Regions from separate parts of the Vibrio lentus genome, predicted to be linked through region 2. Evidence: predicted binding sites of a transcription regulator. Region 2 holds the regulator's gene; each other region holds the start of a gene.
What was found. Region 2 encodes MetJ, which represses methionine synthesis genes. Its sites were predicted from a motif close to TTAGACNTNTANANGTCTAA; they were not measured.

Region 1: the regulator MetJ is predicted to act here: its motif matches at 1,612-1,631, upstream of metN (methionine ABC transporter ATP-binding protein MetN).
Region 3: the regulator MetJ is predicted to act here: its motif matches at 1,961-1,980, upstream of metH (methionine synthase).
Region 4: the regulator MetJ is predicted to act here: its motif matches at 2,222-2,241, upstream of metA (homoserine O-acetyltransferase MetA).

Annotation. Positions count from the first base shown of each region.
Region 1 covers NZ_JAUFQE010000002.1:2,291,367-2,295,798, forward strand. The annotation lists gene treR (trehalose operon repressor TreR) at 1-428, opposite strand, end outside; gene QWZ07_RS18595 (MliC family protein) at 517-858, opposite strand; gene gmhB (D-glycero-beta-D-manno-heptose 1,7-bisphosphate 7-phosphatase) at 936-1,487, opposite strand; gene metN (methionine ABC transporter ATP-binding protein MetN) at 1,728-2,762, shown strand; gene QWZ07_RS18610 (methionine ABC transporter permease) at 2,752-3,435, shown strand; gene QWZ07_RS18615 (MetQ/NlpA family lipoprotein) at 3,502-4,311, shown strand; gene QWZ07_RS18620 (carbohydrate porin) at 4,403-4,432, opposite strand, start outside.
Region 2 covers NZ_JAUFQE010000002.1:2,784,320-2,788,751, reverse strand. The annotation lists gene priA (primosomal protein N') at 1-280, opposite strand, end outside; gene rpmE (50S ribosomal protein L31) at 612-830, shown strand; gene QWZ07_RS21030 (malic enzyme-like NAD(P)-binding protein) at 1,166-2,455, shown strand; gene metJ (met regulon transcriptional regulator MetJ) at 2,634-2,954, opposite strand; gene QWZ07_RS21020 (O-succinylhomoserine (thiol)-lyase) at 3,163-4,344, shown strand; gene QWZ07_RS21015 (bifunctional aspartate kinase/homoserine dehydrogenase II) at 4,347-4,432, shown strand, end outside.
Region 3 covers NZ_JAUFQE010000002.1:3,357,132-3,361,563, reverse strand. The annotation lists gene metH (methionine synthase) at 1-1,912, opposite strand, end outside; gene QWZ07_RS23895 (cation:proton antiporter) at 2,081-3,361, shown strand; gene QWZ07_RS23890 (sigma-70 family RNA polymerase sigma factor) at 4,405-4,432, shown strand, end outside.
Region 4 covers NZ_JAUFQE010000002.1:981,002-985,433, reverse strand. The annotation lists gene QWZ07_RS12860 (M20/M25/M40 family metallo-hydrolase) at 1-83, shown strand, start outside; gene QWZ07_RS12855 (hypothetical protein) at 202-591, opposite strand; gene QWZ07_RS12850 (hypothetical protein) at 588-842, opposite strand; gene QWZ07_RS12845 (DUF3859 domain-containing protein) at 1,107-1,529, opposite strand; gene QWZ07_RS12840 (AAA family ATPase) at 1,624-1,992, opposite strand; gene metA (homoserine O-acetyltransferase MetA) at 2,265-3,206, shown strand; gene pilW (type IV pilus biogenesis/stability protein PilW) at 3,411-4,157, shown strand; gene rlmF (23S rRNA (adenine(1618)-N(6))-methyltransferase RlmF) at 4,280-4,432, opposite strand, start outside.

The DNA of each region.
Region 1 (4,432 bases), 490 kb from region 2:
ACCGCTTTGTGTTCCCAAGCTTCGATTGCAGGAATATCGCAATCAGTAAAACCAAACACGATTATGCCGTCTACATTGCGGCGCTTAAGAACCTGAAGATGCTCATTGGCTTTTTCTCTATCTAGCTGGCTTTCCATGATCACGACATCGTAATCCGCTCGATACAACTCAGCCAACATAGTGCTAACTGCTTTGTTTTCAGAAGGAGAATCCAGACGAGAGATGATGACACCGATGACTTTTTGGCTGCCACCACGCATCGACTGCGCAGACTTTGAAGGCGTGTACCCAGATTCTTGAATTACTCTTTCCACCCTTTCACGGGTTTCAGGTTTTACTTTTGGATCATTGGTCAGAACGCGAGATACGGTTGACTTACCAACACCGGACAGCTTAGCAATATCGAGAATAGTGAGTTTTTTGCTCATAAAAAGTCTAACGTTAAAGGGAAAAGAAGAAAAAGTGAGGGCGTAATCCCTCACTTAACTGTTTGTAAATCCTAGCAACTACTATGACTTACTTTTGGCAATTTCGATAGACGACACGACCAAGTTCTAGACGTGCGTTGTCACCTTTAGTACGTAAAGTGACACTGTTAATCAGTTCAGAGGTTCCATCATCTAAGATGTATTTCGTTCCTGAACCTGCTGGAACTTGAGTCAGACGGTATTCATTCTCAGGGAGACGTAATACCGCTTTTTCATTATCAAGGTAAGCCACTTCAAACGAAACGTCAGACTCACATTGATAAGTCACGAATTGATTATCCGATGCTGCGCTCTCAGTCTCAGGAGCTGCTGATTTAGAGCACCCGACTAATGCAACTGAACATAGAGATGCTACTAACATAGCTTTCATACTTCGTTCCTCATCTTTATATAGTGGGCAAATATGGTGGACAACACTCATTTGCATACTGAGCGATAGGTCTGTGTTTAGCCTTTCAAATGTGCGGGTACATCTTTAATGCTGTCCAGGACGACACTAGCAAGTGCCTCACCCTTTTCAGTTACGGGTTTACCGGTTCTCACCAACACTCGGGTACCAACACCAGCGGCTTCTGCTGCCATCATGTCTTCAGCTTTATCGCCGATCATGACAGAGTTCGCCATATCAATTTTCAGAAAGTCACGAGCAGAAATGAACATGCCTGGTTTCGGCTTGCGACATTCACAATCTTGCTTGTAGTCGCCAATGGCGTGTTCAGGGTGATGAGGACAGTAATAGATACCATCTAACTCAACGCCATTATCGACAAAGTTCCAATCCATCCACTGCGTCAAAGAAAGAAAACGATCTTCGCTAAACTTGCCACGAGCAATACCAGATTGGTTGGTCACAAGTACCAATAAATAGCCCATATCTTTAAACGCTTTCGCCGCTTCAAACACACCATCGATGTATTCAAAGTCATGCTCATCATGTACGTAGCCGTGATCAACATTAATCACACCATCACGATCTAAAAAAACAGCCGGTTTAGACAAAATTCAGTTCTCTATCAACTCTCTATTAATCATTAATTATTACACGCTTTATTTGCTTCATCACTATCTATTTAGTTTTGCGTTCGTTAACGATTTGTTTCTACCCTAGCAACACGATCGACGTTTAGCCGTCTAGACGTAAAAATATCTATTGACTTAGATCATAGAACACCATAGCATCATCTGTAAATCGAACGAGCTATCGATATATTATTCTGTTTTACCTGCACGAGTTTCCCTATGATTAAAGTGAATCAAGTCAACAAGGTTTTTTATCAAGGCACTAAAGAAATCAATGCCTTAATTGATATCAACCTCCACATTCCTCAAGGTCAAATCTTTGGAGTCATCGGCTCTTCAGGTGCAGGCAAAAGTACCCTAATCCGCTGTGTAAACATGTTGGAAGCTCCAACGTCTGGTGAAGTGATTGTTGACGGTATTGACCTAACAACACTCAGCAAATCAGAACTCAGCGAAGCGCGTCGTAACATCGGCATGATCTTCCAGCACTTCAACCTGCTGTCTTCTCGTACCGTATTTAACAATGTAGCACTGCCTTTAGAGCTTGCTGGTAAAGATAAAGCAGCGATTGAAGCAAAAGTGAGTGAGCTACTTGAACTTGTTGGTCTATCAGACAAGCGTGACACCTACCCAGCCAACTTGAGTGGCGGTCAAAAGCAGCGTGTTGCGATTGCTCGCGCACTGGCCTCTGACCCGAAAGTATTGTTATGTGATGAAGCGACCAGTGCACTCGATCCTGCGACTACTCAATCTATTCTTGAGCTACTACGTGAAATCAACCGCAAGCTGAACATCACTATCCTGCTTATTACTCATGAAATGGATGTAGTGAAAAGCATTTGTCACGAAGTGGCGATCATTGGCGGTGGTGAATTGGTAGAGAAAGGGACTGTCGGTGACATCTTTGCACACCCTAAGACAGAACTGGCACATCAATTTATTCGCTCAACCTTGGATCTAACGATTCCTGAGGATTACCAAGCACGCTTGCAAGAGACTCGCGTAAACAGCAGCTACCCGCTGGTACGCCTTGAGTTTACTGGCGCAACGGTCGATGCTCCGCTGATGACGCAAATCGCACGTAAGTTCAACATCGATGTCAGCATCTTAAGCTCAGACCTGGATTACGCAGGCGGCGTTAAGTTCGGCATGATGGTTGCTGAACTGTTCGGTAATGAAGCCGATGATAATGCTGCTATTCAATTCCTACGCGACAACAATGTAAAAGTAGAGGTACTTGGCTATGTCCTTTAGTTTCAACGAGATTGCTGACTGGATCAGCCTTAACGGTAACCTTCTATTAGGCGCAACAGGCGAAACCCTTTACATGGTTGCTGTCGCGGGCATTGTTGGCTTCGCTGTCGGTATCCCATTAGGCGTGATTCTACATACGACTAAAAAAGGTGGTCTGTTAGAGAACACCAAGCTAAACAAAATTCTCGGTGCGGTTGTGAACGTGGGCCGTTCAGTGCCTTTCTTAGTATTGATGGTTGCTATTATCCCACTAACTAAGATGCTGATTGGTACCTTCATAGGTACAACCGCCGCGATTGTTCCGCTGACGATTGGCGCTATCCCATTCGTAGCTCGACTTATTGAAAGTGCGCTACTTGAAGTACCAACAGGTCTAGTGGAAGCGGCTCAATCAATGGGCGCAACACCAACACAAATCATCAATAAGGTTCTGCTTCCTGAAGCACTACCGACTATCATCAACTCAGTAACGATTACATTAGTGACGCTGGTGAGCTACTCAGCAATGGCAGGAACTGTTGGTGGTGGCGGCTTAGGTGATGTCGCGATTCGTTACGGATTCCACCGTTATGATGTGACTATCATGGCTGTGACGGTAGTGATGTTGATTGTGCTGGTACAAATTATTCAATCAATCGGTGATTCATTAGTTCGCCGTGTTGATCACAGATAACGACTTACAAACCAAACTCAAAGTCGTCTGAACCAAATTAAATAGATTTATTAAAAGGAGATTATTATGAAATTTAACCTTAAAGGTTTACTTACTATCGCGGCAGCGGCATCAGCGCTAGTACTAGCAGGTTGTGGTGACAAAGAAGTCGACACTTCTAAAGTAAAAGTTGGCGTAATGGCAGGTGCTGAAGCACAGGTTGCTGAAGTTGCAGCTAAAGTAGCAAAAGAGCAGTACGGCCTAGATGTTGAACTAGTGACTTTCACAGATTACGTAACACCAAACGCGGCACTGGATGACGGTTCTATCGACATCAACGCATTCCAACACGCACCGTACCTAGATCAGCAAGTAGCTGACCGTGGCTACAAGCTAACTATTGCTGGTAACACGTTTGTTTACCCAATTGCGGGTTACTCTAAAGAAGTGAAATCTGTAGACGAAATCCAAGATGGTGCTCGTATTGCGGTACCAAACGATCCAACAAACCTAGGTCGTTCTCTACTTCTTCTTGAGCAACAAGGTCTTCTTGAGCTTCGTGAAGGTGCAGGTCTTCTAGCAACAGTTCGTGACATCGTTAAGAACCCTAAGAACCTAACAATTGTTGAACTAGACGCAGCACAACTGCCACGCTCTCTTGATGATGTAGCACTGTCTATCATCAACACAACTTACGCGAGCTCTATCAACCTGACTCCGCAAAAAGACGGTATCTTCGTTGAAGACAAAGATTCTCCATACGTAAACCTAATCGTTTCTCGTGAAGATAACCTAAACGCTGAAAACGTACAGAACTTCGTTAAAGCTTACCAAACTGAAGAAGTGTACAACGCTGCTTCTGATATCTTCCAAGGTGGCGTAGTTAAAGGTTGGTAATCAACTAAACGACAGCAATCTATAGATACCCGAAGGGGCTGACATAACGTCAGCCCCTTTTTATTGGTTAGGATTTACAAGAAAGTTCGACTTACCACCAAGCTTCCACTTGCATACCAAC
Region 2 (4,432 bases):
CAAGAGGGTACTGATAGAATTGACTGCACCATACCAAGAGTGAGTAGACCGATTCAGGCCAAACGGGTTGGTTGTCTAATAAGGCTTTAATAGGTTTGAGCTTGTCGAGATCGAATTCTGATTCGTTAACCAGAGCCGTCACGATACCGGTTAAGGTTTGTCGTCCAAAAGGCACAGAAACTCGACCGCCAATAATCGGAAATAGGTGGCTAGGAATCTTGTAATCGAACTGCTTGTCGAGTGGAACAGGCAGTGCCACACGGGCAATCATTGGACGCATAAAGGGACGGCTTTATCTGAGTTGACGAGAGCGAACAGTCTAATGGATAAGGGCGTTAAATTCGAGGAGCAGTTTAGATGACAGAGCTTACTTGAGGCTTGAATGCTACTGGAGCCAGAAAATAACGCTTAATAGAGGGTTTAAGGACTGTGTTGGTGAAAAATGTATCAAATCAGTTGATCCTACCTCACAGATTCATTACTATACTGCGCCTTAAAGGTATGGCTTTATCGCTTTTTAGTGATGCTGCGGTGTCTTTATTTTATTTTTTAACAACGTGTGGTGTCCGGCTTAGAATCGGATGGCGACACGGCCTAATTGAGGTTATCCCATGAAAGCTGGAATCCACCCAGAATACAAAGCAGTAACAGCAACTTGTTCTTGCGGCAACACATTCGAATTCAACTCTACTCTAGGTAAAGATGGTATTCACCTAGACGTATGTGACAAATGTCACCCATTCTACACTGGTAAGCAACGTATCGTAGATACAGGCGGCCGTGTAGATCGCTTTAACAAGCGTTTCGGTGCTCTTTCTAGCAAGAAGTAATTCTCGCTATTTAGACATGAAAAAGGACACTTCGGTGTCCTTTTTTGTTGCCTGAAATTTGAGAAACCCCTGACTTTAATAACACTCTTCGCTTATCTCGACGATAGGCTGTCGATTTGAGTTTAGCTCCAACACTTTCCCCCTGAATTACTCCTCCCTAGAAATCCGCTCGAAAGTTCAACAAGCGATAGTAATTTCAACTGCTCACTGGTCTTATTAGTAGTGAAATCTCGTTTTTTAATGAGACAGAGGCTTTAACCACCTAGGAACTTTGAAGTACATCTATTAACATGAACAAGATCCCCCAAATAATAATATCCTAGGAACCTACACCTATGTCTGAAGACAGCCGCCAAGATCAATCCTCTCAAGAATTATCGCCTCAAGAACGATTCCGTCAGCAAGCTCTTGATTATCATGAGTTCCCAATTCCAGGCAAAATTGCCGTAGCACTGACGAAGCCTGCAAACTCTGCAGAAGATCTAGCACTTGCATACAGCCCAGGCGTGGCTGAGCCTGTTCGCGAGATCGCACAGAACGTTGATAACGTCTATAAATACACAGGTAAGGGCAACATGGTTGCTGTTATCTCTAACGGTACTGCGATTCTTGGCCTAGGTAACCTTGGTCCTATTGCTTCTAAACCTGTAATGGAAGGTAAAGCGCTACTGTTTAAGCGTTTTGCTGGTTTAGATTCTATCGATATTGAAGTAAAACACCGCACAATCGATGAGTTCGTTGATACGGTTGCGAATATCGCAGATACATTCGGTGGTATTAACCTAGAAGACATCAAAGCACCAGATTGTTTTGAGATTGAACGTCGCCTGATCGAGCGTTGTGATGTACCTGTATTCCACGATGACCAACACGGTACTGCGATTGTAACGGCAGCGGGTATGCTGAACGCGATCGAACTTCAGGGTAAGAAACTTGAAGAGTGTAAGATCGTTTGTTTAGGTGCTGGCGCAGCGGCTGTAGCATGTATGGAGCTACTGATTAAGTGTGGCGCTCAGCGCGAGAAGATCTACATGCTTGACCGTAAAGGTGTGATCCACACTCGTCGTGATGACCTAAACGAATACAAAGCGTTGTTCGCAAACAACACTGATAAGCGCACACTTGAAGATGTTATCGAAGGCGCTGATCTGTTCTTGGGTGTATCGGGTCCTAACCTATTACCAGCTGAAGCACTAACGCTGATGGCTGATAAGCCAGTCGTGTTTGCATGTTCAAACCCAGATCCAGAGATCAAGCCTGAGCTTGCTCACGAGGTTCGTTCTGACCTAATTATGGGTACAGGCCGTAGTGATTACCCTAACCAAGTAAACAACGTACTTTGTTTCCCATTCATTTTCCGTGGTGCACTCGATGTGCGTGCAAGCGAAATCAATGATGAGATGAAGCTAGCTGCAGTTAAGGCGATTCGTGAGTTAGCAAAAGAAGAAGTTCCAGCTGAAGTTCTAGCCGCTGCGGGTGAGACTGCATTGGAGTTTGGTACAGGTTACATCATTCCTAAGCCAATGGACCCACGTCTACTTCCTCGCGTTGCAAAAGCTGTTGCGGAAGCGGCGGTTGAGTCTGGCGTTGCTCGTATTGAGATGCCTGCTAACTATATGGCTTAATAGCTTATTATAGCGGTCGCTCTATTGAGCGAAAAAGAATAATAAAAAACCGACCCATTAGGAGTCGGTTTTTTTATGTCTATCATTCACTGCGCAGTCATAGAGGGCATAGTGGTTGATGTGACAAATAGGGTTCAGTTATCGCGAATCAATATTGAAGGCAGTGACTGAGTTGTTTTTATTCTTCGTCAAACGCTTCGAACTCGATACCCATCTCTGTCATCAGTTTTTTCACTTCAGTAGGGATATCGTCTGGACGGTCTTTACGAAGGTCTTCATCCGTTGGTAGTGGTTGGCCTGTGTACGCATGTAGAAAGGCTTCGCACAGTAGCTCACTGTTTGTTGCATGGCGTAGGTTATTAATCTGGCGGCGAGTACGCTCGTCAGTAAGAACCTTTAACACTTTTAGAGGGATAGAAACTGTAATTTTCTTTACTTGTTCGCTTTTCTTTCCATGCTCAGCATATGGGCTTATGTATTCACCATTCCAGTCGGCCATTGCGTACCTTCATCACTTTAGTTGTTAGAATAAATTAATAGTGGTGATTTTAGCGGGATTTACTGCCATAAGCAAAGACATATGGACGTCTAGAAGTGTTGACGTCTCACGTTTATGAAAGTAAAGTGAATAACATATATCTAACACAGCCGCAAAATGCCGACAAGCAGCTGTGATTCTCAGACGCAAAACTTGTAAGGAAGCACCTATGAGCAGCCGGAAGCCAGCAACCATCGCAGTACGTACTGGCATCGAGTCAGACACGCAACACCATGCCGTTGTCCCACCTATTTATCTTTCGACTAACTATGGGTTTCCCGCTTTTGGTGAAGTGCCAAAGTATGATTATACCCGCTCTGGTAACCCAAACCGTGGTTTATTAGAAACGGCACTGTTTGAACTTGAGTCTGGTAAAGGCGCGGTTGTCACTAACTGTGGTACTTCGGCACTTAACTTATGGGTTTCTGCTTTCTTAGGTGGCGATGATCTTATTATCGCACCGCACGACTGCTACGGCGGCACTTACCGTCTGTTTAATACACGCTCACTTAAAGGTGACTTCAAAGTTCTGTTTGTTGATCAATCGGATCAAGCCGCGCTGGATGCAGCGATCGCGCTTAAGCCAAAGTTGATCTTAATTGAAACACCATCGAATCCATTGGTTCGTGTGGTTGATATTGCAGAAACTTGCCGCAAAGCGAAAGAAGTGGGTGCTCTGGTTGCTGTCGACAACACGTTTTTGACGCCTGTGTTCCAAAAGCCTTTAGAGCTGGGTGCTGATTTTGTTATCCACTCAACCACCAAGTACATCAATGGACACTCAGATGTTATTGGTGGCGTTGTGGTCACGAAAACTGAAGAACACGCTGAAGAGTTAGCATGGTGGGGCAACTGTATTGGTGCAACCGGCACACCATTTGATAGCTATATGACTCTACGTGGTATTCGTACGCTAGGTGCGCGTATGCGTGTTCACGAAGAAAGCTCACGTGAAATTCTGACGGCTCTGCAACAACAAGATCTGGTGGGTACAATTTACCACCCAAGCCTTCCTGAACATCCGGGTCACGAGATCGCGAAGAAACAGCAGTTGGGCTTTGGTTCCATGCTGAGCTTTGAGTTTGCGGGCTCTTTTGAAGCACTTAAATATTTTGTCGATAAGTTAGAGCTATTTTCTTTGGCTGAATCACTGGGTGGTGTTGAAAGCTTGATTTGTCACCCTGCGTCGATGACTCACCGTGCGATGGGCGAAGAAGCTCTAGCAGAAGCGGGTGTTTCTCAACAACTACTGCGCCTTTCTGTTGGTCTTGAAGATGCAGAAGACCTCATCGACGATCTCAAGCAAGCTTTCGAAAGAACGCAACGCTTTATCGCTGAAGGGGAGGGTTAATAATGGCAACCTTTCGCCAGCTACATAAATTTGGTGGCAGCAGTTTAGCGAATCCTGAATGTTACCAACGCGTGGTCAACATTCTTAG
Region 3 (4,432 bases), 570 kb from region 2:
CAGTCGCGATATCTAGCAAGCGCTCAGTGGAATCATCTCGGCGGTTTAGAACCACATCTTCAACTGCTTCACGTAAATCCTCAGGCACATTATCGTAAATCTCTAATTGCCCAGCATTTACGATGCCCATATCCATACCGTTTTTAAAACAGTGATATAGGAATACTGCGTGGATAGCCTCACGAACGTAGTTATTGCCTCGGAATGAGAACGAAACATTCGAGACACCACCAGAGATCATCGCATGAGGGAGATCGCGTTTGATATCTCCGACTGCTTCAATGAAATCGACCGCATAGTTGTTATGCTCATCAATACCCGTCGCCACAGCAAAAATGTTCGGGTCAAAAATAATATCTTCAGGTGGGAAGCCCACTTCATCAACCAGAATATTGTAGGCATTAGTACAAATCTCAACCTTACGCTCTCGAGTATCAGCTTGGCCAACTTCATCGAACGCCATCACAATAACGGCTGCACCATATCGGCGAACCAGTTTAGCTTGTTCGACAAACTTCTCTTTCCCTTCCTTCAATGAGATAGAGTTGACGATGCCTTTACCCTGAATACATTTCAGACCCGCTTCAATAACTTCCCATTTTGAAGAGTCGACCATGACTGGCACTTTCGAGATCTCAGGCTCAGATGCACATAGATTAAGGAATTTAACCATACACGCCTCAGCGTCTAGCATCCCTTCATCCATGTTTATATCGATAATTTGAGCGCCGTTCTCAACTTGCTCTCGAGCCACACTCAAAGCTTCATCATATAGCTCTTCTTTGATAAGGCGCTTAAAGCGAGCAGAGCCCGTAACGTTAGTTCTCTCACCCACGTTAACAAATAGAGATTCCTTGGATATCGTCAATGGCTCTAAACCAGAGAGACGACAAGAGACGGGTAAATCTGGTAGTTGGCGCGGTGTTACACCCTCAACAGCTTCTGCCATTTGGCGTATATGTTCTGGCGTCGTACCACAACAACCACCAATTAAGTTCAAGAAGCCACTTTCAGCCCATTCCTTAACGTGTTCAGCCATATCTTCGGGAGAAAGGTCATACTCACCAAATGCATTAGGTAAACCCGCGTTAGGGTGAGCAGAAACATGACACTCGGAGATACGAGACATCTCACCGACATATTCGCGCAGTTCATCGGGACCTAATGCACAGTTCAAACCGAACGAGATTGGCTTTACATGACGAAGAGCGTTGTAGAATGCTTCCGTAGTTTGTCCGGAAAGCGTTCGACCAGATGCATCGGTGATAGTACCGGAGATCATAACTGGTAAAGTGATACCCATTTCTTCAAAGACAGACTCAACGGCAAAAGAGCATGCCTTCGCGTTGAGTGTATCGAAGATAGTCTCGATAAGAATCAGGTCTGACCCGCCTTTGATAAGAGCACGAGTCGACTCAGAATACGCCACTACAAGTTCATCAAAACTCACATTACGATAGCCCGGATCATTAACATCTGGGGAGAGAGAACAAGTTCGGTTAGTTGGACCTAAAACACCCGCTACGAAACGAGGTTTCTCTGGCGTCTTCACTGTCCATTCATCTGCCGCTTCTCGAGCCAGTTTAGCAGCAGCATAGTTAATTTCTTCGCTAAGACTTTCCATATCGTAGTCGGCCATAGCAATGGTTGTTGCATTAAAGGTATTGGTTTCAAGGATATCTGCACCTGCTTCCAAATACTCCGTGTGGATACCTTTGATAAGCTTAGGTTGTGTAAGTACCAAAAGGTCATTGTTACCTTTTAAGTCACTATGCCAATCAGCAAAGCGCTCACCACGATAGTCCTGCTCTTCCAATTTATAATCCTGAATCATGGTACCCATGCCACCATCAATCAGTAAAATTCGTTGCTTTAACAGAGCCTCAATCTTTTGCCTTACATTACTTCCCACGGTACAGCCTCATTCCTTTAATTATCTCTCCATCCTATCACACATTAAAAAGGAGTCTAGACGTCTAAAAAAGGAAATTGATTACTAAGCTATGACAAAAAGTGTTTGCTATTTAAGCATGAGACAACGAAAATTAATTTTCATACTTTGTTACATATTGGAATCCCAATGTCGGTCTATTACACCTTATGCTTCTTGTCCGCTGCAGCCATGCTTATTGCTTTCGTGAATACCAAAATTGGTAAAATGCAGACAACCATCGCCATTACAGCTGGCTCAATGATGCTATCTCTATTGATTATCATTGCGGGACAAAACAATTGGTTCCAGTTGGCAGACATCGCCTCAGAGACCGTTGCTAGTATCAACTTTGAAGATTTCCTCCTGAAAGGAATATTAGGTTTCTTACTCTTCGCGGGCGGCTTGGGGATTAAGCTACCAAACTTAAAAGATCAAAAGTGGGAAATAACTGTACTCGCATTAGGTGCAACACTGTTTTCAACCTTCTTTATTGGATTTGTGCTCTATGGGTTTTGTCAGTTCATCGGCATTCAATTTGATCTAATTTATTGTTTACTGTTTGGTTCTCTAATCTCTCCAACCGATCCAATTGCCGTGTTAGCAATAGTAAAAAAACTCGATGCTCCCAGACGAATCTCTACTCAAATCGAAGGTGAGTCATTATTTAATGATGGTTTTGGCTTAGTTATATTCGTAACACTCTTCACCATTGCATTCGGTACAGAGGCTCCGACGGTTGGTAGTGTGACAATGTTATTTGTCCAAGAGGCGATTGGCGGCATCGTCTATGGCTTTGTTCTAGGTTTAATATTCCATTACCTAATCAGCAACACCGATGACCACTCTATGGAGTTGCTATTAACCATCGGCATCCCAACTGCTGGTTATGCGTTTGCTGAAGTTCTACATGTATCAGGTCCATTGGCAATGGTGGTATCAGGTATCATGATCGGTAACTGGACTCGCTTTATCGGATTCTCAAAAGAGAGTGAAGATCACCTAGATCATTTCTGGGAACTCATAGACGAATTCTTAAATGGCGTTCTCTTCTTATTGATTGGTATGTCTATGCTGCTATTCAAATTCCACCAAGAAGACTGGATTTTAATGGCATTCGCAGTCCCTCTAGTACTAAGTGCACGCTACCTAAGTGTTTTCTTGTCTTATATTGGATTTAAACGTTTTAGAACTTACAACCCATGGTCGATTAAGATTCTAACTTGGGGTGGCTTGCGTGGTGGTCTAGCTCTAGCAATGGCACTTTCAATCCCTTCAGGCATTTGGGTTATTGAAGACAAGTCAATCGACGTTAAAGAGATAATCCTTGTTATGACATACGCAGTTGTTGTGTTCTCAATATTAGTTCAAGGTTCGACAATTACTCCTATGATAGAGAAAGCGAAACAAGCTGAGAAAGAATTGGATTAACACCGAAAAAATATAAACGAAGGTCGCTTAGTATAAGCGGCCTTTTTTGTGCCTGTACCTAATCGATAAAGGTCGTCCTTAACTTTAAAAGTTCCCCCCCTTATCTCTGACCATCACTTTAGTCATGATTGTTATCGGCAATCATGACTCTTTGTCGTACCTAGCCCTCCCAACAAACAACCACCAGTTCTAGTATGCTCAAGCGAAGAGAAACACAAAGCATTTACGGAAATAAATTAAGTAAAGAGACATCGCCATATTTAGCTGATTAGGTTTAATAGCCGTATTTCTACATGTCCTTCTGTTCAAGTTAAGTATTGAAAGCATAATAAAGTGTAGAAAGAGAACAACGATCGAAGAAGCATTCTGATTAGAGTCAAAGCTTTGCACACTAACGTCCTAGATCCGAAACTTCTCGATAGAACAACTGATGTAGTAGCAAAAAGAGGAGGTAAAATAACAGTGCTTGTGTAAACCTACTTCGTAGAAGAAAGCTTAGAAATATTTCGTACTAATATTTCAAGATAGAACTTAAGCAATTGACGAGTACGAGTTGATGTAAGACTGATAGAAAACAAAAAGACTCTAGTCTTTCTACCGGGGAGCGAAGTCTAGAGCCTTAAATATGGCATGAGTAAAGGTTTACGCGCTGTTTTGGTAAGTCGGGGAATCCACTGCCTGCCAATAGTGTAATTAGATTCAGAAAGCAAAAAGGCTCCAGCATTTCTGCTAGAGCCTTAAATATGGCAGGGGTGGAGAGATTCGAACTCCCAACACGCGGATTTGGAATTCTAAAAACCAATATAAAAATCATACCCTTACCAAAGAAGAAAAATAGAAATACAGGTATTTCCTGCTATTTCTGTATTCCTTGCTTCGACAAACTACCCCACTTTAAAATTAAATTTTTAAGAAGAATCAAAAAACAAGACTATGATGTTTGATGCATAACAGGAAAACGACTAACATTTCCGGTGTAATTCAAAGGAATAAGTCCAAGACACACTAAGTTGCTTGGGCACTAAACGATGAGGGATAGTTTTTTGATAACAGAAAATAGCTTAAATACTG
Region 4 (4,432 bases), 1.8 Mb from region 2:
AAGTTCACACCACTGAAGAGTACATTGCAGTGAAAGACATGGTCGCAATCACTGAGTTTGTTGTCGCTTACGTGACTCAATAGCCTTGCTTCTAAGCTAGGTAGGAATACCATTTAGCTCATATCAAAAAGCCGAGTCCCCACATAACGTGTGACTCGGCTTTTTTGTTGTCTATTGTCTATTGTTCTCGATTAATAGCCGCTATTTGATGTAATCAAAATAGTACTCACAATTAACATTCATAACAGCAGTAATGATGTCTCGTCCATGATCGATATAGCCGTAGTCTTTCATTTCTCTCCAGCTTATACGAGTAACTCGTTCACCCTTGCTTGTTGCGTGCTTCATCGCAACGTTGTTCAAAATATTGGTGCACCCTCTAAAACCGCTTTCTGAACTTCTCATTCCTTGGTATTCCGAAAATTCAGCCACTATGTGAACACCATAGCCATAATCGTTGAGACTATACTCATCAACCATTACACCGTCTGGATTAAACTGCTGAGGCTCGCCAACATGATTTATTCCAGTACTGCATCCCGACAATACAAACACCGAAAGTAAAACCGTGGGTATTAACTTAGTTGTCATTCCTGAATCTCCCTCAGTCCGAGTTCGATTCGTCGCGATGACATGCTCAGTCTCAACAGATAATCAAGGTCTTCTTTCGCCATTGATTGCCAAATATTATCAATAACAACCGACCTAGCAAGTTCAGTTTCTTTCTTACTCATGAACACGTATCCTGCTACATCAACATTTTTATGAGTTTCTTTAGAGTCATTATGCGCAACTCGACTCTCATCAACATCCAAGATTAATTCAAATTTGTACTTTGGCATTTTTCTTCCTACTTAAAGCTTTGAAAACTCTAAGCTAAACCTATGAATCCAGTTAGGGTTCAAATAACCCCAATGACAACGTTTTACTAACTATGCGCTAGAAGTTGACGAGTATCGTTAACACTTTCCGCACCGTAAAGTTAATCCTTGCACATTGATATTAGGTTTATGTTTTTGAGAGATAAGTAGTTGAATTATGTCGAGTTAAACTTTAGATCACAGAAGCCAATGACGTTACTTTTTAGGCACTATCACGCTGATTAATTAGAATCCCCTGCGCTTCCAGAACTGGTTTTCGTCTTTACCCACTAAATCGAACGTCTTGTCGGCTATGATGTTTCCTTTTAGCTCGACCGTCATACGCCATTTACCGAGTTTGTTGGAGACAGGAGCCCAGATAGTGTCACCTAAGTAAAAATCCCAATCGTTGTTGCCGACGTACTCTTCACCATCAAACGGTTCTAAGACTTCACCTTTGTCTGTGGTGATATCTGGGTGGTAGATGCAGTAACGGATCTTTTCACCCTTGGCCTTTTTGATATTCAGAATGTAGCCAAACTCGACATCAATTTCAGCATCGACAATGGTGGTGAACTCTTGGATTTTTGGCAGGTCTTTAGATTTTGAATCCCATGTGGAGTAAATACCATAAGAGGTCATGTCGACCACAACAGAGCGCTTTGCCATTTCAATTTTTACCTTGGAGTTGTTCTTTGAGTTTAAATATTGGTCGTTGTGTTTGATTCGTTAGCCAGATACTAAGTTGCAAAAAAGCACAGGGCTATTCTTGCCAATCTTTCGCCATGCGCTTAATCACCGATGGTTCGATATCGTGAATGCTGCCAAATTGCTCTCGGCAGACTTCGATAACCAAATATGCTTTGTATTTGAGTGCAAGTTGACGATAAGCCTTCATTTCCCACTGTTTGATGAAGGTATTCGATACCACCACATCAAGCCCCTGCTTTAAGCCATCTTCTGTCGTGTTCTGACACCACTCATGCGCTTGCTGCAATTGCCTAGGATCAAAACAGTACTCACCTTGCTCATTCACGTAATACATATCCGCTTCGACATGTAATGCATCATAGGTCTTTGCTTTTGTTGATTTACCCGAGCCAGGCAACCCTCGAATGAGTATTAACTTCATCTGTCACTTTACAGGCTAATTCGAAAGCTCAAGTTTATCTCAAATACTAACTAAGTGCTCTGATAACTCCACCAATCTTACAGACTTGAACCAATCAATTCCCCTTACACAAATGTATGAACAAAACACAGCGTGCCCCTGCAAGCTAAGTATTGCTTCTGATAGAAAACACAAATAATTTACAACTATCCACTTTGTATATCGACAAGCGTATCAAACTACTATAGATTTAGAAGTATAGACGTCTACATATCTAGCTTAGGGAGAAAGCTGTGCCTATTCGCATTCCAGACCAACTGCCAGCATCTGATGTTCTTCGTGAAGAAAACATCTTTGTTATGCCGCTATCAAGAGCATCGACACAGGAAATTCGTCCACTTCGAGTCTTGATCCTCAACCTAATGCCGAAGAAGATTGAAACTGAAACTCAATTCTTACGCCTACTATCAAACAGTCCATTGCAAGTGGATGTTGAGCTGCTGCGCATTGATGACCGACCAAGCAAAAACACGCCGACAGAACACCTTGATAACTTCTACCGCCAATTTGAAATGGTCAAAGGGAGAAACTTTGATGGATTGATCATCACAGGTGCACCGCTTGGCTTGGTTCAATTTGAAGATGTTATCTACTGGGATCACCTCAAAACCATCATGGAGTGGGCCAATAAACACGTTACCTCGACTCTGTATGTATGCTGGGCGGCTCAAGCAGGCTTAAAACTGTTGTATGATTTGCCAAAACGCACACGTAAAGAGAAGCTTTCTGGTGTTTACAGTCACGAGATACATAACCCATACCACCCTCTTCTACGTGGTTTTGATGATACGTTTTTAGCGCCTCACTCGCGTTATGCCGATTTCTCACAAGAATACCTAAACGACCATACTGAACTGGATATTCTTGCCACATCTGACGTTGCTGGTGTTTACTTAGCCGCAACCAAAGATAAGCGAAACGTGTTTGTAACCGGTCACCCAGAATATGATGCCCATACATTACACGGTGAATACGTTCGTGATTTAGGGGAAGGCATGGAGCCGGTGATTCCTATCAATTACTACCCGAACAACAATCCAGACAATAAGCCGGTAGCAAGCTGGCGAAGCCATGGGCACTTGCTGTTCTCCAACTGGCTAAACTACTGTGTTTACCAGCAAACGCCGTACGATCTGGATCACTTCAGCGAAGACAACTTCACTAAAGACGATTAAACGTTAGCTCGTTGTAATCAACAGTTCGTAGTAATTAATAATTCGTTGTAATCAATTTTGATAAAGCCGCACTCGGTAGGTTGTTGATAAAACAGCTAATTGAGCGCGGTTTTTTTATGGTGTGTGGCTCGCATTCCATAATAGATTTACCACTTCGACGACTGCGATTTCATATGATGTGTTTGTGTTCATAAGGAGCCGCACATGCCTGCCAAATCGTTGTTTTCATACCCCCTACTATCAAATCTCGCGCTACTCGCCTCATTCTCTTTGGTTGGCTGCGTTTCTGTGACTGAAGGACCACCTAAAATAGAAAGCGATCCTATTGCGATGTCTGAATCTCGAATCGAGTTAGGCTTGGGGTATATGGGGCAAGGCAACATGGTAAGAGCTAGAGAGAATCTTGAACTCGCCGTTAAACATGCACCAAGTTACTATCGCGCACGCCTGTCTATGGCTCACTACTTTGAACGAGTCGGCGAAATTGGTGAAGCAAGAGTGACTTATCAAAAAGCTCTGCGCTTGGATTCAAAAAATGGCAACGTACTCAATAACTACGGCACCTTTCTATGTAAACAGGGGGAATACGAGCAAGCCGATAAATACTTCAACCAAGCTATCGATCAGCCCTACTATTATTTAGTGTCTGCAAGTTATGAAAACGCGGCTTTTTGTGCGTTTAAGGCGGGCGAAGTGGACCAAGCACGATACTACTTCACGAGAGCGATTGACCACGATCCAAACCGCGTAAAATCAATTCTTCAGCTCTCTAAGATAGAGGTCAGCACTGAGGATTATAATGATGCTCGTCTGCGTCTGTTTAAATTCCATCAACGTTATGGCTATCAAGTCCCCTCACTTCAGATCTTAATCGAACTAGAAAAGAAAGCCGGTAACGGCGCATTACAACAGAAGTATCAAAGGGAATTAGACGAGCTGCTTTCTGCTTGAACCAGCTTAGGGTTTTAGATGATTAAATAATTAGATCAAAAACGGGCTTGCTGAAAGTATCAGCAAGCCCGTTGTTAATTTTAGAGGTCGGTTTTGAACCGGTTACTTCAATTCTGGATTCGTTATTTCAATTCGATCCATTGCTGACGCTGTTCGTCGTCCATAAATGTCCAAGCAACGAAGCGACTGACTTTTTGTCCTTGCGACATCTCAATCACTTTCACTTGTTTTGCTCTCAGCTTGCCAAGTTCTGAACGAATCATGTCTACATTGTC